4 regions of the Embleya sp. NPDC020886 genome follow, and region 3 is predicted to be linked to each of the others. Evidence: riboswitches for the same ligand, from Rfam matches in the RefSeq annotation. Region 3 holds a riboswitch; each other region holds the start of a gene.
The links. A riboswitch is a leader RNA that binds a small molecule or an ion and turns the genes downstream of it on or off. The one in region 3 is predicted to bind cobalamin.
Positions count from the first base shown of each region.

Region 1: it holds a riboswitch for cobalamin, as region 3 does, so the genes downstream of both, metE (5-methyltetrahydropteroyltriglutamate--homocysteine S-methyltransferase) here and ACH4U8_RS44970 (ribonucleoside-diphosphate reductase subunit alpha) in region 3, are expected to answer to the same signal.
Region 2: it holds a riboswitch for cobalamin, as region 3 does, so the genes downstream of both, ACH4U8_RS26920 (cob(I)yrinic acid a,c-diamide adenosyltransferase) here and ACH4U8_RS44970 (ribonucleoside-diphosphate reductase subunit alpha) in region 3, are expected to answer to the same signal.
Region 4: it holds a riboswitch for cobalamin, as region 3 does, so the genes downstream of both, ACH4U8_RS29450 (flagellar hook-length control protein FliK) here and ACH4U8_RS44970 (ribonucleoside-diphosphate reductase subunit alpha) in region 3, are expected to answer to the same signal.

Region 1 is NZ_JBIRRX010000005.1:445,525-450,692, reverse strand. Features, by position in the region: gene ACH4U8_RS21090 (ABC transporter ATP-binding protein) at 1-694, shown strand, start outside; gene metE (5-methyltetrahydropteroyltriglutamate--homocysteine S-methyltransferase) at 933-3,251, opposite strand; cobalamin riboswitch at 3,427-3,592, opposite strand; gene ACH4U8_RS21080 (LacI family DNA-binding transcriptional regulator) at 4,454-5,168, opposite strand, start outside.
Region 2 is NZ_JBIRRX010000008.1:168,715-173,882, reverse strand. Features, by position in the region: gene ACH4U8_RS26935 (phosphotransferase) at 1-192, shown strand, start outside; gene ACH4U8_RS26930 (hypothetical protein) at 236-1,108, opposite strand; gene ACH4U8_RS26925 ((2Fe-2S)-binding protein) at 1,452-2,267, opposite strand; gene ACH4U8_RS26920 (cob(I)yrinic acid a,c-diamide adenosyltransferase) at 2,243-2,833, opposite strand; cobalamin riboswitch at 2,894-3,021, opposite strand; gene ACH4U8_RS26915 (Ig-like domain-containing protein) at 3,266-4,003, shown strand; gene ACH4U8_RS26910 (DUF5708 family protein) at 4,130-4,342, opposite strand; gene ACH4U8_RS26905 (ABC transporter ATP-binding protein) at 4,629-5,168, shown strand, end outside.
Region 3 is NZ_JBIRRX010000029.1:12,981-18,148, reverse strand. Features, by position in the region: gene ACH4U8_RS44985 (GNAT family N-acetyltransferase) at 1-395, shown strand, start outside; gene mug (G/U mismatch-specific DNA glycosylase) at 476-1,051, shown strand; gene ACH4U8_RS44975 (hypothetical protein) at 1,163-1,351, shown strand; cobalamin riboswitch at 1,485-1,735, shown strand; gene ACH4U8_RS44970 (ribonucleoside-diphosphate reductase subunit alpha) at 1,811-4,129, shown strand; gene ACH4U8_RS44965 (ribonucleotide-diphosphate reductase subunit beta) at 4,147-5,124, shown strand.
Region 4 is NZ_JBIRRX010000009.1:263,658-268,825, reverse strand. Features, by position in the region: gene ACH4U8_RS29455 (peptidase) at 1-849, shown strand, start outside; gene ACH4U8_RS29450 (flagellar hook-length control protein FliK) at 951-1,481, opposite strand; cobalamin riboswitch at 1,607-1,750, opposite strand; gene ACH4U8_RS29445 (LodA/GoxA family CTQ-dependent oxidase) at 2,041-4,047, shown strand; gene ACH4U8_RS29440 (FAD-dependent monooxygenase) at 4,148-5,168, shown strand, end outside.

The sequences.
Region 1 (5,168 bases), on a different contig from region 3:
CACGCTCCTGCGCGCCCTGTCCCGCCTGCTCACCCCGGCCGCCGGCACGGTGCACCTGGACGGCAAGGCCATCTCGTCCTACCCGGCCAAGGAGGTGGCCCGGCGGATGGGTCTGCTCCCGCAGACCTCGGTCGCCCCCGACGGCATCACCGTGGCCGACCTCGTCGCCCGAGGCCGCTATCCCCACCAGAAGCTCCTGCGCCAGTGGTCGGACGAGGACGAGACGGCCGTGCTGAACGCCCTGGCCGCGACCGGGACCACCGACCTGTCGCCGCGCCCGGTGGACGCGCTGTCGGGGGGCCAGCGCCAACGCGTCTGGGTGGCCATGGTGCTCGCCCAGCAAACCCCGCTCCTGCTCCTGGACGAGCCCACCACGTTCCTCGACATCGCCCACCAGATCGAACTCCTCGAACTCCTGCGCGACCTCAACGAACGTGACGGCCACACCCTCGTCGCGGTCCTGCACGACCTCAACCACGCCTGCCGCTACGCCGACCACATCATCGCCATGCGCGACGGCACGGTCCTCGCCGTCGGGCCACCCCGCGACATCGTGACGCCGGAGCTGGTCGAGGACGTCTTCGGCCTCCCCTGCCAAATCATCGACGACCCCGTCTCGGGCACCCCTCTGGTCATCCCCCTGGGCCGCCGCCGGCGACCACCGGGGCACTCACGACACCCGGAAGCCCCGTAGGAACACCCGGAAGGAACACCCGGAACGCCCCTAAGGACAACGGCCCTTCCAAAACGGGCCGACCCGGCGGCCGACTGCCTTCGATTCCGCGCCGAGGTCCCGGCACCCGGACCGAAGGGTCCGCCGAGCCGAGACCGAACACCGATCCGCCGCTCGCGGCGCCTTGGGTGCGGCCTCGGCCCGGATTGCCGACGGCCGTCGGGGCAGGACCGGGAGGTCCCGCCCCGGCGAGCCTCGGTCAGGAGGGCGGCAGCGTCGTGCGCACCTCCCGGGCCGCCGCGACCAGGTTTTCCAGCGAGGCGCGGACCTCGGGCCAACCGCGGGTCTTGAGGCCGCAGTCCGGGTTGACCCACAGGCGCTCGGCAGGGATGGCGGCCAGGCCCTTGCGCAGCAGGCCCACCACCTCGTCCGTGCCGGGGACGCGCGGGGAGTGGATGTCGTACACGCCGGGTCCGGCCTCGCGCGGGTAGCCGTGGGTGGCCAGTTCTCCGGCGACCTGCATGTGGGAGCGGGCCGCCTCCAGGCTGATCACGTCGGCGTCGAGATCGTCGATGGCCTGCACGATGTCGCCGAACTCGGCGTAGCACATGTGCGTGTGGATCTGGGTCGCCGCGCGTACGCCCGACGTGCTCAGCCGAAACGCCTCGGTGGCCCAGGCCAGGTACGCGGCATGGTCCACGGCCCGCAGCGGCAACGTCTCGCGCAGGGCCGGCTCGTCCACCTGGATGACCGAACTCCCGGCCGCCTCCAGGTCGTCGACTTCGTCTCGAAGCGCGAGCGCGACCTGCCTGGCGGTTTCTCCCAGCGGCTGGTCGTCGCGAACGAACGACCACGCGAGCATGGTTACCGGTCCGGTCAGCATGCCCTTGACCGGGCGGTCGGACAACGACTGGGCGAACGAGGTCCAGCGCACGGTCATCGCTTCCGGGCGGGAGATGTCGCCGGCCAGGATCGGCGGGCGCACGTAGCGGGTGCCGTACGACTGGACCCAACCGTGTCGGGTGGCCACGTAGCCGGCGAGCTGTTCGGCGAAGTACTGGACCATGTCGTTGCGTTCGGCCTCGCCGTGCACCAGGACGTCGATGCCCGCCTTCTCCTGGAAGGCGACGACATCGCGGATCTCGGATTCGATGCGTTCCTCGTAACCGGCACTGTCGATGCGTCCCGCGCGCAGATCGGCGCGGGCGGTGCGCAGTTCGGCGGTCTGCGGGAAGGAGCCGATGGTGGTCGTGGGCAACAACGGCAGGCCCAGGTGGGCGCGTTGGGCCGCGGCTCGCTCGGGATAGGGCTTGCTGCGGCGCGCGTCCGTGTCGGTGACCGCGGCGGCGCGGGCGCGTACGGCGGGGTCGTGGGTGAGCGCGGAGGTCCTGCGGGCGGCCAGGTCGGCCCGGTTGGCGGCGAGGTGGGGCGCGATGGTGTCGGTGCCCCGGCCGAGGCCGCGCGTCAGGGTGACGATCTCGTCGGTCTTCTGCCGGGCGAAGGCGAGCCAGCGGGCGATCTGCGGGTCGACGTCGCGTTCGGCGTCGGCGTCCAGCGGCACGTGCAACAACGAGCAGGAGGCGGCGACGTCGACCCGGTCGGCCAGGCCCAGCAGTATGCCGAGCGTGGTCAGCGACTTGCCGAGATCGTTGATCCATACGTTGCGGCCGTCCACGACACCGGCGACCAGACGTTTCCCGGGCAGCCCGCCGACCGCGGCCAGCGCGTCGAGGTTGGCGGCGGCGGCCCCGGTGAAGTCCAGCGCCAGGCCCTCGATCGGCGCCCGGGCCAGGATCGGCAGCGCCTCGCCGAGGCGGTCGAAGTACGAGGCCACCAACAGCTTGGGCCGGTCGGTGCGGCCGCCGAGATCGCGGTAGACCCGCTTGGCGGCGTTCAGTTCGGCGAAGCTGCGGTCCTGGACCAGGGCGGGCTCGTCGAGCTGCACCCACTCGGCGCCGGCGGCACGCAGGTCGGCGAGCAGCCGGGCGTACACCGGCAACAGCCGGTCCAACAGGGTCAGCGGCTCGAAGTCGGCCGCGACCCCCGGCGCGGGCTTGGCAAGCAGGAGGTAGGTGAGCGGGCCCACCAACACCGGGCGGGCGGTCAGGCCGAGCGCGACGGCCTCCTCGAACTCGGCCACCTGTTTGGCGGAGTTCGCCTCGAAGACGGTGTCCGGCCCGAGTTCGGGCACGAGGTAGTGGTAGTTCGTGTCGAACCACTTGGTCATCTCGAGCGGCGCCACGTCCTGCGTGCCACGCGCCATCGCGAAGTAGCCGTCCAAGGCGTCGACTTCGACGGCGGCGCGGTGACGGGCCGGGATCGCACCCACGGCCACGCTGGTGTCGAGGACGTGGTCGTACAGCGAGAAGTCGCCGGTGGGTACCTCGTGGATGCCCGCCTGGGCGAGGCGTTCCCAGTTGGCGCGGCGCAGTTCGGCCGAGGCGTCCCGAAGCGCCTGCGCATCGATGCGGCCGGCCCAGTAGCCCTCGATGGCCTTCTTCAGCTCCCGATTCGGGCCCTGGCGGGGATAGCCGTACACGGTGGCACGGGCCGCCGCGGCTGCGGACTTGGTGGTCACGGAACTCTCCTTCGCGAGCCTGTCGACAAGATCCCGGGACGGATCGCAGGCACGAAGGGAATGGCAAACCACACGGGTCACGTCGGTGTACTCCCGCACGTGTCCCACCGGTTGTCCGCCGACCCGCCCACGAGGTCACCGAGATCACCGTGCGCATCGGCGGCGCACGGGCAGTGGCAGGTCTTCGGACTCGCGGGCACATCCGCCAAGGGCGGACACCTACTGGCCGTCGCTTCCCGGACCCGAGTCGGGTCCAGTGCTGTTTGACGGCGGTCGTTCCCACTCACCGCTGCGGGGCAGTCCCGGATTCACACCGGGTTCCCTCTTACGACGCGCCTACCCGGATGGCAGGGCGAACCGACTGCGTGCGACAGCTTAGCCGGCCGAGGGCGCCGCGGGGAGCCACCGCACGAGCCGGATGGGGCGACCACGCGCCGAAGACGCGGACAACGGCCGGCGACGCATCGGTGGGGCCGGTGTTCGCGATCCGGTGTCGTGTTCGTTCCGACCGCCGACCGGTGGGGAGGACCCGGCGCGGCGGTGACCCTTCGCCGCGGCGCCGAAGTGCCTGGGCCGGCCGGTTTCCACCACACGGGGAGCCCCACACTCGGGGCTCCCCGCCTGCGGCCGGCACCGGGGCCGGGTCAGGGGACGCACGGGGGAGGGGGAGTGGAGTGGTGAAGGAGGGGTTCAGCGGGAACGGGGTTCCGGCCGCGCCCCATACGGACTGCCGGGTGGCGAGCGGGTCGGGGGCGCCGCAGCCTTGAGCCGGTCCACTGTGTCCTCGAAGGTGGCCTCCTCGACGCCGGCCGCGGCCAGGGCGAGTGCGGACTGCATCGTGTTGGGCGGTTCGGGCGTCGTCGAGCTACCGGTGGCCGGGATGAACTTGCCGCCGCTGCCGTCGCCGGCGAACCGGGAGGCCGGCCGGCGGGCACCGTAATCGGCGGCCGTGGTGGGGACGTTGGTGGCGGGGTGGCGGGGTGGCGGGGTGGCGGGGTGCCGTGGGCTGTGAGCAACCAGGCCGTCATGACCAGGGCGAGCCCGGGGGCTGTCGCCGCAATGCGAGATTTGGCGCCAATACGTGAGATATCAAGGCAAGTCGTAGTGTGCGGGGAGTGACGCGACGCAGCACGTTCCGCAGTCGGCGCCTGCCGGCATCGGCCTTGGGCGGGAAGCACTCGAACGGGCGGCACGCGGTTGGTTCAGTGGCCACCCTGGGTCGAGGCCCGGGTGCGCAGTTTCCATGGGTGGAGGCGGACGGTGTCGGGTGGGGTGCGGTCGGCCAGAATGTCGCACAGGAGTTCGGCGCAGGCCTGCCCATAGTCGGCGGGGCGCAAGTCCACGGCGGTGATCGGCGGGTTGCCGGTGCGGGTGGCGGTGCCGTCGACGCAGGAGGCGACGAGCAGGTCCGCGCCGGGAGTTCGACCGAGGGCGCGGGCGCCGTGCAGGACGCCGGGAGCGGCTCCGTCGGGGCCGCACACCACCGCGTCGATGTCCGGTTCCGCGGTGAGCAGGTCCCTGGCGGCTTCGGCCGCCTGTGCGGGGGTCGCCGCGAACGGGACGGTGCGTACGGTGACCGGGACGCCGTGCGGCGTTCCCCACGCGTCGGCGCTCACTCGCAGGGTTTGGGCCCACGCCGAGTCGCCCCCCGGGGCGAGCAGCGCCGGTCGCCGCGCGCCGCGTTCGCGCAGGTGGTCCAGGACCGCGGCGAGCGAGGCGGCGTTGTCGCACACCACGGCACCGATCGGGGCGCGGCTGGGGCCGAGGTAGCGCTCGCCGGTGACGACCGGGACGCCCGCGTCGAGGAGTTTCGGGACGGCCGGGTCGGAGCCGTCGGGGTCGATGACGAGGAGACCGTCGACTCGGGAGGCGACCCGTCCGGAACTGCCCGTGGGCCCGCCGAGCAGGACGACGTCG
Region 2 (5,168 bases), on a different contig from region 3:
GCGGCCGAGCCGGAGTCGGCCTCGGAGCTCAATGCCGCGTTGCCGGCCGAGTACGCGCGGGGCGCGGGGCGGTCGGAGGCGGACGTACGGGTCGCGATCGCCGCGACGGCGCCCGCGAGGTACGGGCCCGGCGCGGACGAGGCGACCCGACGGGTGTTGCGGATGTGGACGCGGGAGGCGGCGGCCGGCTGAGCGCCCGGGAGCCGGGTGCCGGCGGGTCGTCGCGCCCTCGTCCCTATCGGCGCGACCTGCGGAGCGCCCAGATCAGGACCAGGACGGTCGTCGCCGCGGCGATGGCGGCGGGGATCGGACGGCTGCGGACCTCCGCCGCGCCGGCCAGGCTCGCGTGCCGGAGCGGGTCGGGGGTGTGGTCGAAGAGCTGGTTGCCGGCCGCGTGGCCGACCTCGACGGTGCGGTCCTTGGCGTGGCCGACCCGGTTTCCCGCCACCTCGCGGGCCCGGGCGGCGCCGTGGCCGGCGGCTTCCTTGACCTGCTCGGCGCGGTGGCCGGCGGCCTCTTTGACCTGTTCGGCGCGGTGGCCGGCGGCTTCCTTGGCCTGTTCGGCCCGGCGCTCGACGGCCTCCTTGGCCTGTTCGGCCCGGTGGCCGGCGGCCTCCTTGACCTGCTCGGCCCGGCGCTCGACGGCCTCCTTGGCCTGTTCGGCGCGATGTCCGGCGGTCTCCTTGGCCTGTTCGGCGCGGTGCACGGCGGCCTCCTTGGCCTGCGCGGTCCTGTGTCGGGTGGTCTCCTTGGCCTGGTCGGCCCGGTCGCGGACCGCGTCCTCGGCCGACTCGGCCCGGTCGGCCACGGCGGCCGCGATCCGTTGCGCCCGGCGCCGGGTGCGCGGCGCGGCGCGGTCGATCCGCTCGGCCGCCTCGCCGACCTTGCGGTGGATCGCCTCGGGCGGCTCGGCCTGGGTCAACTCCTCCACGGCGTGGTCCACTTGCTCCTGTTTGTGGCCGGGGGTGCGCTCCTGCCGGGGAAGCTCGGACGGCACGCGGGGTTCGACGACGGAATCGGCGGGCGGTGGCACGGTCGGGTCGACGGCGATCTCGTCGGGCTCGCGCGACGCGGACCTGCCGCCGGGCTCTCGGCCTGGGGTACTCATCGGTGCGTACTCCTCTTCACGGTCTCGATGTCCTCGCGTCATCGCCGAGGACCGCGCGCCCTGCGTCTGCCCGGCGAACGGCCGGTCATTCGTCCTCGGCGGCCCTTCGACGGCCGGGGCCGTCTCCCCGATCCTGCCGGGGGCGCAGACCCGGCAGGACCGAGGACACGGTCCCGGCGTTCGGTGCGTCGATGCCGGAATCGGTGTCTCCGGGACGAGGCTAGGAAAGTCCGCGCCGCAGATCCGGGAATGTCACCCGGATGCGCGGCGGCGTGTCCGATGGATCACCCGCTCGGCCGGATCCGGAGCGCGTCCCGGGGGCCGAGCGGGCGATCGTACGCGGTCAGTGTGCGCCGTCACGCCCGCGCGCCGACGACCCGATCCGGACCCGGGTCGGTTGCGGCGGCTTGTCATGGAAGACGCAGTCGCCGCACGTACCGCCGCCGGGAATCCGGTAGTACAGGCAGCACGTGGTGCGCCGGAACGCGCCCAGGGCGCCGTGCAGCCCACTCCCTCGCAGCAGGCCCGTGGCCAACAGACCGTCGGCGAACGACCGGGTCGTCGTCACGAGCTCCGGCTCGTCCGGCGCCGGGTGCCGGTGCAGCACCCGGGCCGCACCCACCAGCGCCGACGCGGCGTTGCCGGCCAGCAGGCGCTCCGCGATCGGCACCACCGCCCGAGTGGCCCGGGCCAGCGGCACCAGGTGCGCGGTCATCACCGCGGCGTACACCCGGTCGATCCCGGCCCGGTTTGCGAGCACCGGCGTCGGGATCGGATCCGGCGCCCACAGTTCGATCGCACCGCTCGCCGGGAAGCGCCAGTGCGTCCGGACCGGGTCCAGGTCCGGCACGACCCGACCGAGCACCGCCGCGCCGAGCGCCACCGACCACAACCGCGAGGCCACGCCCAGGTACAGGATCGACGCGGCGACCCGCGGCTCGTCGGTGCGCAACCGGCCCCGCACGTACTCCACCCGGGCCGCCCACGCGTCGGGCGCGGCGCGGTCGTACAACTCGACCAACGGCCGAAAGCCCGCGCCGTCGGCGATCGCTCCGGTCCGCAGCACGAAGTAGGGCCCCACCTCGGCGACTCGGGCCATCGCGTCGCCGACCCCGGGCCGTGCCGCCGAACCGCTCAGCGGTTGTCGCCCGGACGCCACAGCAGATCACCCGCGCCACCCGCGTCGGCCCGTCGGGCGAGCACGAACAGCAGGTCGGACAGCCGGTTGAGGTAGCGCGCGGTGAGCGGGTTCACCGTCGCGGACCCACCCGCCGCCGGTTCGTCCGCCTCGATCAGCGCCCAGGTCGAACGTTCGGCGCGCCGGGCCGCGGTGCGGGCCACGTGCAGCAGGGCCGCGGCAGGGCTGCCGCCGGGCAGGACGAACGAGCGCAGCGTGGGGAGTTCCGCGTTGAACGCGTCGCAGTGCTCCTCCAGCCGGGCCACGTCGGCCTCGGTGATCCGCAGCCGGGTGTCGCCTTCGGCGATCGGCGCGCACAGGTCCGCGCCGACGTCGAACAGGTCGTGTTGCAGTTGGGCCAACACCGCACGGGTCTGCGGCTCCGGGTCGCCGAGCGCGAGCACGACCCCGATCGCCGCGTTGGTCTCGTCCGTGTCGGCGTAGGCCGCCAACCTCGGATCGGTCTTGCACGTCCGGGAGTTGTCGCCCAGCGCGGTGGTACCGGCATCGCCGGTACGGGTGTAGATCCGGCTCAGTACCAAGGACATGGCGGCAGCACCGGCCTCTCTCGGGGAAATCCGCCCCGGTTGGTGAGGTGGCGACGACGTGAGTCTCCTGGCTCTCGGCTCTTCGCTCCTCCCGGCCTTCCCACCCCGTCGCGGGGTCGTGGCCGGTGTGGGAGTCGCTCCCCGATCACAGTGGCGGGACCGCGTCGGATTCACACCGACTTCCTCGTACCGCCGTCGCATAGCGCCTCCCACCATGACACGCGCGCCGGGCCGGGTCCACTGTCGGGCCCGGTCGGTCCACGCTTGTGGGTGAAGCTCGCCGCCGCTCCGCGTGCCGCGTCGCGAACCGGTGGGCACTGCGCACAGGATCGGGGTTCGAGAGCGGCTCCCTCGGCCGGCATCGGATCCGGCGGGCGCCGGCCGACCCATCCCAGATCCGGCCGTGTCCGGACCAGAGTGCCGGAGGATTGTGTGGCCACGGTTTCCGGAACACCCGAACCGGCCGTCCGGATGCGTCGAGTCGGTGTGGTGCTCGTGTGTTGCGCGGTGTTGTTCGGTGTGGGCGCCGGGTGCCCCGCCGTTGCCGTGGTGCCCATCCCGTCGCTGCCGCCCGTGGTCGCCGGCCCGGCCGGCGACTCCGCTCCGGGCTCGCGTGTCGACCGGGTACGGCCGAACGGCGGGTTCGGAGCGCCGATGCCGGCCGCGCCGCGGGCCGTCACGGATCGGGTCGGCACTCGCGCCGGGCAGTCGGTGGACGTCCCGGTGCTGGCCGGCGACACCGGTGAGGGGCTGGCCCTGGTGTCGCACACCAATCCCGAGCACGGTCTGGTCCTCGACGTCGAGGGCGCTCCGGACGAGGGCACGACGGAGGCCGTGTTGCGCTACACGCCGGGGCCGGGCTTCGCCGGGCGCGACGGCTTCCACTACACGATCGTCGACCGGCTCGGCCGCCAGGCCACCGCGACCGTGCGGATCGACGTGGCGGCCGATCCGGGAGCGGCGGAACGGGCGGTCGAGCCGAGGACGGGCCGGCTCGGCGTGCATCGCGGCGTCGACGAACTGCGGGCGCCGGCGGCCGTGACGCGGCAGGGCGGGCACGATTCGGGCGGCGGACTGTTGCTGTCGGCCTTCCTGGGCTCGGCGTTGCTCGGCGCGGGCATCCTGGGTTGGGTGGCGCACCGTCGGCCGGGGCGGCGGCAGGTGCGCTGAACGGGTGGTGATCGGCGGGCCGATTGCCGGGCCGGTCACCGAACCGATCACTGAAGCGATCGGGAAGCGACCGGGAAGCAGTCGGGACCCGATCACCGGGCCGTTCGCCGCGCTCGGCGCACCCGGTCAGGGCTTTCGGGCCTCCCGGGCCTCCCCGGCCTCGCGGGTCAACCGGTAGAGCCCGTACAGCACTTCGGCGATGCCGACGATCAGCAGCACGACGCCGATCTTCCCGAGCGCGATCACGGGTGTGTCGACGTCGTCCGCGAACAGCTTCAGGGCCGCGCCCACCAGCGCGCTCGCCAGGCCGGCCGTCAACGAACCGCGTGCCTTCGTCATGTTCTTCCCTCCTCCACTCGACCTGCGGACATGCCTACGAGGCTAGGTCCGGGGCCGGGGCCGGCACGCCCTCCGCGAGGACGACCCGGCGTACACACTTCGGCCCAGGCGGGGCCCGATTTCCGGCCCGCGAGCGGCTTCGGCGGACCCGGCCCGCCGGGGGCACAGGTGGGGCCGGCCCCACCCTCGGACGGTGGCCGACCCCATGGGCAGGGGCGATTCGCGCTCCTAGCGTTGGACCCGGTGCCGTACACGGGGTGGCGGCCGGATCGGCGGGAGAATCGACGTGGGCGGGCAACCGACACACGAGTGGTACACGGCGCCGGCCGAGTGGGAGGGCGCCGGCCCGCCGGCCGTCCGGCTCGACGCGGTGCGCAAGGTCCACGGCCGGGGCTCCGCGTCGGTCGCCGCCCTCGACGGGGTCGACATCACGTTCGGGCAGGGCTCGTTCACCGCCGTGATGGGCCCGTCCGGCTCCGGCAAGAGCACCTTCCTGCACTGCGCGGCCGGTCTGGACCGACCCACGTCGGGCACGGTCACGGTGGCCGGCCAGGACCTCGCCGAGTTGAACGAGAACGCGCTGACCAAGCTCCGCCGGGAACGCATCGGCTTCGTCTTCCAGGCGTTCAACCTGCTGCCCACGCTCACCGTGGAACAGAACATCACGCTGCCGATGCGGTTCGCGGGCAAACGCGCCGACCGCCGGCGTGTCGCCGAGGTGATCGCGCACGTGGGCCTTACCGACCGGGCCCGACACCGACCGCACGAGTTGTCCGGCGGCCAGCAGCAGCGGGTCGCGATCGCTCGCGCGCTCGTCGTGAGGCCC
Region 3 (5,168 bases):
GCTTCGCGAATCCGGGCACCGCGTCCGGCACCGACGGTCCGACCGAGCGGGACACCGCCGCCCTGGGCCAGGACCCGGACCTGCTGTCCTACCTCAACGAGCGGCTGCGCTCCGGCGAGACGGTGATGTACGCCGCGTACGGCCCGACCGGACCGTTGTGCGTGGGCAGCTACCAGCATCTGTACGACACCACCGAGATCGTCGGCGTGGCCACCCTCCCCGCGGCCCGACGCGGCGGCCTCGCGGCGGCGGTGACCTGGGAACTGGCCGGGCACGCGCTCGACGACGGGAGCGAGACGGTGTTCCTGTCCGCGGGCGACGAGGACGTGGCCCGGATGTACGGCCGGCTCGGCTTCCGGTCGGTGGGCACCTCGATGATCGCGGACGCGCCGTGAGCGGGCCGGAACCCGAGCCGGCTCCCGAGCGGCCGCTCGTGCTGCCGATCCCGCCGGGCCGCAATCCCACCGCCGCCGAGATGGCCGCCGCACACGGCCGGAGCATCCCGGACGTGATCGGGCCCAACCTTCGGGTGTTGTTCTGCGGGATCAACCCGGGCCTGTGGTCCGGGGCCACCGACCGGCACTTCGCCCGGCCCGGGAACCGGTTCTGGCCCGCGCTGTACGCGAGCGGGTTCACGCCCCGGCTGCTCGCGCCGACCGAGCAGCAGCGGTTGCTCGCGCTCGGCCTCGGCATCACCAACGTGGTGGCCCGCACCACCGCCCGCGCGGACGAGTTGACCAAGGACGAGTACCGGGCGGGCGGCGCGGCGCTCACCGCCCGGGTGCACGCGTACCGACCGGCCTGGCTGGCGGTGCTGGGCATCGGTGCGTACCGGACCGGCTTCGGCCGGCCCAAGGCGGTGGTCGGCCGGCAGCCCGAGACGATCGGCGACACCGGGATCTGGGTGTTGCCCAATCCCAGCGGCCTGAACGCGCACTGGACGGCGGCGGCGCTGGCCGAGGCGTTCGCCGAACTGCGGGTGGCGAGCGATCCGGACCCGGGCCCGGATTCGGCGGCCCCACCCGGACCGGGCGACGCGCCGCCCGCGTGACGGGCGGGTCGGGCCGTTTCGACGACCTGTATCCGAGTCGACACGTCAACCGACCGAGTGGCATCACCCGGTTGGTGGTTACTTCACGCCGTCTTGCACGGTTGGGTCGGCATGAAGATCCTGCGAGCCCCGTTCGGGCCGTGGCCCACCGAGACGTTCGAGACCCCCGTTTACGAGGCGTTGGTCGCCGAGTGGCGCGACTCGGGTCGGGAGGTGCCGCGACCGGTGGACCGACCGCACGACCGACCGGCCCGGCACGCGCGCCCGGCCCGGCCCGGGCCGCGCACCGGTCGCCCCTGATCCGCGCACCGCGCGTCCCACGCGTCCCGGGGCGAACCACCCCACCGCCGCCCCGGCGGCGGTCCGTGGTACGTCGAGAACCGCGACACGACACAACACCTGGGGGTGCGACGACCACCCCGCCACTACATATATGCTCTGCGACGTAGCTGGTTCGCCGTTCCGAGTTCAGCGGAACGGCGAGGCAAGAGGGAACCCGGTGCGAAGCCGGGACTGCCCCGCAACGGTGAGCGGGAACGAACGTCGTCCTGGAGCACCGAACGCCGAGAGGCATTCGGGGCCCGACGACCATGGGGAACTCCGCGGTCCGCCGAGCACGTCGTGCCCGGTGGTGCCCCGGCATGCCCGCGAGTCCGAATACCTGCCGGCTGCCCGTGCCCTCGGGCGCGGGGTCACTGTACGTACGAGCTCGCGAGGAGAGAGCACGTGACCGTTGTGGACAGCGTGGGCACGACCCGGATGCGGATCGACGAAAGCCCCGAGGAGCAACTGGCGACCCTGGTGCGCACCCAGGCGCGCGATCTGCCGGAGGTCGATCCGGATCGGGTCGTCCGCCGGGTCGTCGCGGGTCTGAACGAGGGCGCGGACCGGGCCGCCGCCGCGGACCTGGCGGTGCGTACCGCCGCCGAACTGATCGCCGAGGAGCCCGCCTACTCGCGGCTCGCCGCGCGCCTGCTCGCCGGCCGGATCGCCGACGAGGCGTTCGAGGCCGGCGCCGGTTCGTTCAGCGCCGGCATCGCGCTGGGCCGCCGGGAGGGCATCATCGGTGCGGAGACTGCGGCGTTCGTCGCGCGGCACGCCGCCGAGTTGGACGCCGCCGTGGACGTCGAGGGCGACCGCCGGTTCGAGTACTTCGGCCTGCGCACCGTGTACGACCGCTACCTGCTGCGCCACCCGGTCTCGCGCAAGGTGGTCGAGACGCCGCAACACTTCCTGCTGCGCGTCGCATGCGGCCTGGCCCAGGAGCCCGGCGAGGCGATCGGCTTCTACCGGCTGATGTCCTCGCTGGCCTACCTGCCCAGTTCGCCGACGTTGTTCAACTCCGGCACGGTGCACACCCAGATGTCCTCGTGCTACCTGCTCGACTCGCCCAAGGACGAGCTGGAGTCGATCTACGAGATGTACGGGCGGATCGCCCGGCTGTCGAAGTTCGCCGGCGGCATCGGTGTGGCCTGGTCGCGGGTGCGTTCGCGCGGCTCGCTGATCCGGGGCACCAACGGGCACTCCAACGGCATCGTGCCGTGGCTCAAGACGCTCGACTCGTCGGTGGCCGCGGTCAACCAGGGCGGCCGGCGCAAGGGCGCGGCCTGCGTCTACCTGGAGACCTGGCACCCGGACATCCTGGAGTTCCTCGAACTGCGCGAGAACACCGGCGAGGACGCGCGCCGCGCGCACAACCTCAACCTGGCCAACTGGGTGCCGGACCTGTTCATGCGCCGGGTCGAGGAGGACGGCGTCTGGTCGCTGTTCGACCCGAACGAGCTGCCCGAACTGCCGGACCTGTGGGGCGCCGAGTTCGACAAGGTCTACGAAGCCGCCGAGCGGGACGGCCGGTTCGTCCGGCAGTTGCCCGCCCGCGACCTGTACGCCCGGATGATGCGCACGCTCGCGCAGACCGGCAACGGCTGGATGACCTTCAAGGACGCCGCCAACCGCACCTGCAACCAGGCCGCGGAGCCGGGCAACGTGGTGCACCTGTCCAACCTGTGCACCGAGATCCTGGAGGTCACCAGCGACGGCGAGACGGCCGTGTGCAACCTCGGCTCGGTCAACCTCGGCGCGCACGTGGTCGCCGGGGAGGGCATGGACTGGGACAAGCTGCGCGCGACGGTCCGCACCGCGGTGGTCTTCCTGGACCGCGTGATCGACATCAATTACTACCCGACCGAGCAGGCCGCCGCGTCCAACCCGCGCTGGCGTCCGGTGGGTCTGGGTCTGATGGGCCTGCAGGACGTGTTCTTCACGCTCGGCCTGCCGTTCGACTCGGCCGAGGCGCGCGAGTTGTCCACGCTGATCTCCGAGGAGATCTACCTCACCGCGCTGGAGACCTCCTCGGCGCTCGCCGAGGTGCACGGCCCGCACCCGGCCTACGCCGAGACGCACGCCGCGCGCGGTCGGCTCCAGCCGGACCTGTGGGAGGGCGTGTACCCCACGCAGACCAAGCGCTGGGACGCGCTGCGCACCCGGGTGGCCGAGCACGGGTTGCGCAACTCGCTGCTGGTGGCGATCGCGCCGACCGCGACGATCGCCTCGATCGCGGGCGCCTACGAGTGCATCGAGCCGCAGGTGTCGAACCTGTTCAAGCGCGAGACGTTGTCCGGCGAGTTCCTCCAGATCAACGCCTACCTGGTGCGCGAGCTCAAGGCCCGCGGCCTGTGGACCCCGCAGGTCCGCGACCGGATCAAGCGTGCCGAGGGCTCGGTCCAGGGCATCGCCGAACTCCCGGACGACGTGCGCGAGTTGTACCGCACCGCGTGGGAGCTTCCGCAGCGCGCGCTGATCGACCTGGCGGCGGCTCGTTCGCCGTACATCGACCAGTCGCAGTCGCTGAACCTGTTCATGGCCGACCCGACCATCGGCAAGCTGTCCTCGATGTATCGCTACGCGTGGTCGACCGGCCTGAAGACCACGTACTACCTGCGTTCGCGCCCCGCGACGCGGATCCAGCAGGCGACCGTGCCGGCCCAGGCGGCGGCCGCACCGGTCGAGGAGATCTCGGACCTCGAGGTCATCGCCTGCTCGCTGGAGAACCCCGAAGCCTGTGAGGCGTGCACGTGAGCCTGCTCGATCCCGGAATGAACCTCACGCTGCGTCCGATGCAGTATCCGGACTTCTACGAGAAGTACCGCGCGGCGATCCGCAACACCTGGACGGTCGAAGAGGTCGACCTGCACAGCGACCTCGCCGACCTGGACAAGCTCAGCCCGGCCGAACGCCACCTCGTGCAGCGCCTGGTCGCGTTCTTCGCGACCGGTGACACGATCGTGGCGAACAACCTGGTGCTGAACCTGTACCGGCACATCAACTCGCCCGAGGGCCGGTTGTACCTGTCGCGGCAACTCTTCGAAGAGGCCGTCCATGTGCAGTTCTACCTGACCCTGCTGGACACCTACATGCCCGACCACGAGGAGCGCGAGCAGGCGTTCGCCGCGGTCGAGCACATTCCCTCGATCCGGCGCAAGGCGGAGTTCTGCTTCCGCTGGATCGACTCGGCGATGGGCCTGGACCGGCTCGAATCGCGGGAGGACCGGCGGCAGTTCCTGCTCAACCTGATCTGCTTCGCGGCGTGCATCGAGGGCCTGTTCTTCTACGGCGCCTTCGCCTACGTCTACTTCCTGCGCTCGCGCGGGCTGCTCAACGGTCTCGCCTCGGGCACCAACTGGGTCTTCCGCGACGAGTCCGCGCACATGGACTTCGCCTTCTCCGTCGTGGAGACGGTGCGGGCCGAGGAGCCGGACCTGTTCGACGACGAACTCGCCGAGGACGTCCGGCGCATGCTGGCCGAGGCGGTCGAGGCGGAGACGGCGTTCGCCGAGGATCTGCTCCAGGGCGGCGTGTCCGGGATGACGGTCGTGGACATGCGCTCCTACCTGGAGCACGTGGCCGACCGCCGGCTGGCCCAGTTGGGCATGGCCCCGGTCTACGGCTCGGCGAACCCGTTCGGCTTCATGGAGCTCCAGGACGTGCAGGAGTTGTCCAACTTCTTCGAGCGGCGGGTCTCCGCGTACCAGGTCGCGGTCACCGGATCGGTGTCTTTCGACGAGGACTTCTGAGCCTGCGGCACCGCACACGACGAGAGCGCCTGTCGTCCCGGAAA
Region 4 (5,168 bases), on a different contig from region 3:
ACCATCGACGCGGTGCTGGCGTTCGCCGCCGCCGGGGTGGCCGAGCAGAACGGTGCCAAGGCCACCGCGTGGCTGGCCCGTCCGGAGATCCTGTCCGGCTACATCGGCGACGGCACCACCAACGCCTACGCCGGCGCCACCGCCAAGGTGCTGCTCGCGGCCGAAGTGCGCGGGACGAACCCTGGCAACTTCGGCGGCGTGGACCTGCCGACCCGGCTGCGCGCGCTGCAACAACCCTCGGGCCGGTTCACCGACACCTCGCCGTGGGGCGACTACAGCAACGCTTTCAGCCAGTCGCTCGCTCTGCTCGCCCTGGACCGCACACCCGCCGGCGCACCGACCGCAGCGGTCGACTTCCTGGCCGGCGCGCACTGCGCCGACGGCGGTTTCCCGCTGAACTTCGGCCTCGCGACGTGCACCGCCGACGCCGACTCGACCGCGATGAGCGTGCAGGCGCTGGCCGCCACGGGCCGCCACCAGGAGGCCGCCGCCGGACTGAACTGGCTGGTCGCGCACCAGCTTTCCGACGGCGGCTTCGCCACGCCGGGCGCCGTCACGTCCAACGCCAACAGCACCGGCCTGGCCGGGCAGGCGCTGCTCTCCTCGTGGCGGGTGCTGCCGGGGCTGACCGCGCGGCAGTTCCTCGGCGGGCGTCAGGTGGGTTGCTCGGGCCCGCCCGCCACGCGAGGCGCGATCGCGTACGACGCGACCGGGTTCGACCCGGCCACCGCCACCCGGGCCACCGCCCAGGCGGTATTGGGCCTGGCCGGCACCGGCTTCGCCGACCTGACCGCCGCCGGGGCCCGGCCGGGCGCGCCGGCCCTGCACTGCCCGTCGTCCGCGTCCTGACCAGGATTCGCAACACCCGCGTCGCCGCTCGCCGATCCGGGCGGGCGACGACGCGGGGCCCGGGGCACCGAGTGCCCCGGGTGGGCCGGAGTTCGATCGACCTACCGCGAAGGGGCCACTCGCGGCGGCGGGTTGGTCGACGCGGTCCGGTCCTTGGCGAAGGACCAACCCTCGAAGCTGCCCGGCGGGGGCTTGCGGTTGGACGCACCCCACGAGCTGTACGTCCAGGTGCCGTTGTTCGGCGCGTGCCAGTAGGACCAATAGGCGTTGGCCGGCGGCGTGTTCAGGCAGGGTTCGGTGGCCGGGCCGGGCTTGTTCTCGATCCGACAGATGAACGCCTCGCCCCAGCGGGCGGTACCGGCTGTCTCGAATCCGGCGTTCTTGAGCGCGGCCAGTCCGGTGGCCTGGTCACCCGGCGCGCAACGCACGATCGTGGCACCGCCGAGTTCCTGGAAGTCGACGATCACGGTCACGCCGTCGTTGCTCGGGCAGACCCCGGCGCTGCCCTTGGTGGTGTCCACGGCGTACGCGCTCGGCGCCGCCGCGGTGACCTGCGCGGTGGCGGGCAGCACCAACAGGGCCAATGCGCCGACCAGTCGGCCGATACGCCCCTTGTTCCGGAAAAGCTTCACGGACGGATTCCCTTCGTGCGGTGGACGCGGGCGCGGACGGCGGGAACGACGAGTCCCGGCATCCGGCCGAAGGCAGGCATCGGCCGCGGAATCCGGGCTTCAGCGTGCAGTCCACGACACCTGGAGCCTTCGAGATCGAGCAACCCAGGCATTCCGACTCGTGGCGACCTGTCGATCACCACCCACGGTTGCGGGACAGCGCCGGATTTCGACCGGCTTCCCCTGGGCTTCGAACATGCAGTTGTGGCAAGTCGATCCGTACGGATCGCGGTGCGCCGACGAACCTGTCGGCGTCCGGAGCGTATGAGAGAGCGCACCCTGCGGACAACCGTCGACCCACGGTCCCCACCGTGCCGTTCGTCACCCGGACGGCGGATCCGAGGTCGGCGGCGCAGAGCCGATCGGGCGCACCGGGCCGGCCGGGGTCCGCCGGAAGGTGTCACCCGACTGGGTCTTGCGTTCGGCGATCGTGGTTGGACAGCGTGGAGTTGCGCGCGTACCCGGCGTGTGATCGCACGTCGGAACCAGCACACCCCGGATGGGCCCCTGGGGCCCGGCGGTGTGGGCGGACGAGAGCAACGGGAGTGCTGTGAGCGATCGGGACGGCAACAGGCGAACGGACGACCGCATCGTCCGAGTACGCATCCATCCGGCCATCGGCATTGCGCGCGTGGGCAACAGCACGCGCCCGGACGGCTGGTACTACGGACCCGAAACCCCCGACCCGGAGCCCACCCCACCGGGCTTCACCAAGGACGCGGACGGCGCGATCAAGCGCCAGGCGGCCCGATTCCGGCTGTACGGCCACGCCGCCGACGGGCACGTGGTGCGCGAGGTGACGGTCGCCGACCCGGGCACCCGGATCACCTGGGGCGTACACGTGGCCAATCGCAAGGCCGCGTGGTACCAGTTCCAGCTCCCGCTGGACATCCCGGACTCGCGGGATCCGGCGGCCAGGCCGTCCGCGCGGCGCAATCCGAGCGTCACCGATCGCCGGTCGCTGGTGATCGATCCCGGCCGCAAGACGCTGAACGCCACGCCCGGTGGGCGGGTGCCGTTCACCGGCGGCCGTTTCCTGGGTCGGGTCGACGTCCCGCTGGGCGAGATGCGCACGGACGAGCACGGCCGACTGGTGGTGCTCGGCGGGCTCGGCGCCGCCGGCTCGCCCGATCACACGCCGCCGGCCTCGGTAACGAACAACGACGGTTGGTACGACGACATTTCCGATGGGCCGGTGACCGCGTCGGTCACCATCGACGGCGTCTCGGTGCCGGTGGATCCGGCCTGGGTGGTGGTCGCGCCACCCAACTTCGCGCCGGACCTGCGCACCGTACGCACCCTCTACGACCTGCTCTTCGACGTGTTCGTCGGCACCGGCCAACTGCCGTTCCCGGCCCGGGTCTCGTTCGGCGAGCACATCGAACCGATCCTGCGCCGGTTCTGCGAACTCCAGTGGGTCAACGCCGGGTTCGCGGCCAAATTCGGCTGGGCCGGTCCGGAGTACTTCCTCGCCCCCGAGGCGTTGCGCCGGTTGTCCAGTCCGGCGATCGAGCATCGCGAGGTGCGCCGGCAGGTGTACACCGCGCTGCGCGACTACAACCGCGACGACAAGTCGCCGATGCCGTGGCCCTGGCTCTACGGCGACGGCATGGCCAGTGTGCCTCGGACGGTGCGCCAGTACATGACACTGTCGCCGACCCAGGACCGGCTGCTGCTGGCCTGGTCGCAGGGGAACTTCGACGCGTCGCCGTTCGCCGGCTACCCGCACCGCGTGGAGGACGCGCCGCCGGCCGCGCAACCGGGGCTGCTGGATCGGGCCGCGTTGGACTTCTGCGTCGCGGACGCGTTCCATCCCGGGATCGAGGTGACCTGGCCGATCCGGCACGCGACGATGTTCGCCGAGCCGTTCCGGATCAGGGCGCGGCCCGAGGGCGATCCCGATCCGGACTACGGCAACACGCTCACCCCGGACAAGGCGCTGGCCCCCGACGGCCCGCTGTACGCGCAGGGACCGGGTGACCTCAGTCGATGGATGGCGGTGCCCTGGCAGACCGACACGGCGGGCTGCCGCGCGGGCTACGAGTCGCAGGCCGGACTCGGGCCGCGTTACGACCCGTACGTACCGACGTTCTGGCCCGCACGGGTGCCCAACCACGTGCTCAAACAAAGCGACTACGAGAAGGTCAACCGGCCGGACAGTGGCGGTTCGAGCGATCGCGAGGCCGCGTTCACGCACCGCGCGGTGTGGTTGCGCGGACTGACCGGGACCACGCCCGAGGCGCAGCGCCGACAGATGATCGACGGCTGGTACAAGCTCGGCATCGTCGAAGTGCGGCCCTACACGGTCGGCGACGGCCGCTTCCCGGCCCGCATGCAGGTCGAGTCGCCGCCGCAACCGCCGTTCGACCAGGCCCGGGACGCCAACAACCTGGTGAACGTGCACGTCCCGGAACCGGCCCCCGACGAGCCGGTGATCCGCGATGTCGCCGAGGCCACGGGGCAACACGCAGCGGACGTCACGGTGGGCTACGTCGACAACATCGATCCCTACCTGGATTCGCAGTGACGGGAGCCGCATCCGCGTGGCGGCACGGACCTGCCCGCGAACGGCGTGGCGGTGGAGGTGCCGTGCGGGTGAGCGGCGTCGGCTCGTGCGGACTTCGCCCGTGACCGGGGTCGGGGCGCCGCCGGCCCGGCGGCGGTACGACGTCGTGGTCGCCGGTGGCGGGCCGGCCGGCGCCGCGGCGGCGATCACGCTGGCACGTGCGGGTCGTTCGGTGCTGCTCGCCGACGCGGGTGGCGGGCCGCCGGCGATCGGCGAGGCGCTGCCGGGGGCGGCCCGGGTGCTGCTGGCCGACCTGGGGGTCGGCGAGCACGTACCCGGGGCGGGCCATCTGCCCTGCTACGCCACGCTGTCCGTGTGGGGGTCGCCGCAGCCGGTCACGGTCTCCGCGATCGACGACCCGAACGGGCCCGGCCGGCACCTGGATCGCCCGCTGTTCGACCGCCGCCTGCGCGACGGCGCCCGGGCGGCCGGTGCCGAGGTGGCCGAGCGCACCCCGGTCGGCGCGCCGATGCGCCGGCCGGACGGCACCTGGTCGGTGCCGCTGGGTCGGCCCGACCGGCGCGAAGTGGTGTGCTGCGACTGGGTCGTCGACGCGACCGGGCGCCGAGCGGCGGTCGCGACCGGAAGCGGCGGCGCCCGCCGGCACACCCACGACGCCCTGGTCGCGCTGCACCTGACCCTGGTCGATCCCACCGCGTGCGACGCCGACGCGAGTACGGTGGTCGAATCCGGGCCGGACGGCTGGTGGTACACCGCGCTGGTGCCCGGCAATCGGCGCCTGGTGGCCTACTTCACCGACGCCGATCTGCCCACCGCGCGAGCGGGTGACTCGGCCGGCTTCCGGGCCCGCCTCGCCGAAACGACCGAGATCGGCCGACGACTGGCCGGGTGGCCCCTGCCGTCGCCCGTACTCCCGCGCCGGGCCCCCGCACACGGCGCCCACCTGGACCGGGTCTGCGGCCCGGGCTGGATCGCCGCGGGCGACGCCGCAACCGCCTTCGACCCGGTGTCCGCCCAGGGCATCCTCACCGCCCTGTACACCGGCCTCACCGCCGGTCAAACCGTCGACGCACATCTCGCAGGCCACCGGGACGCGCCCGACACCTACCAAGCCCGCCTCG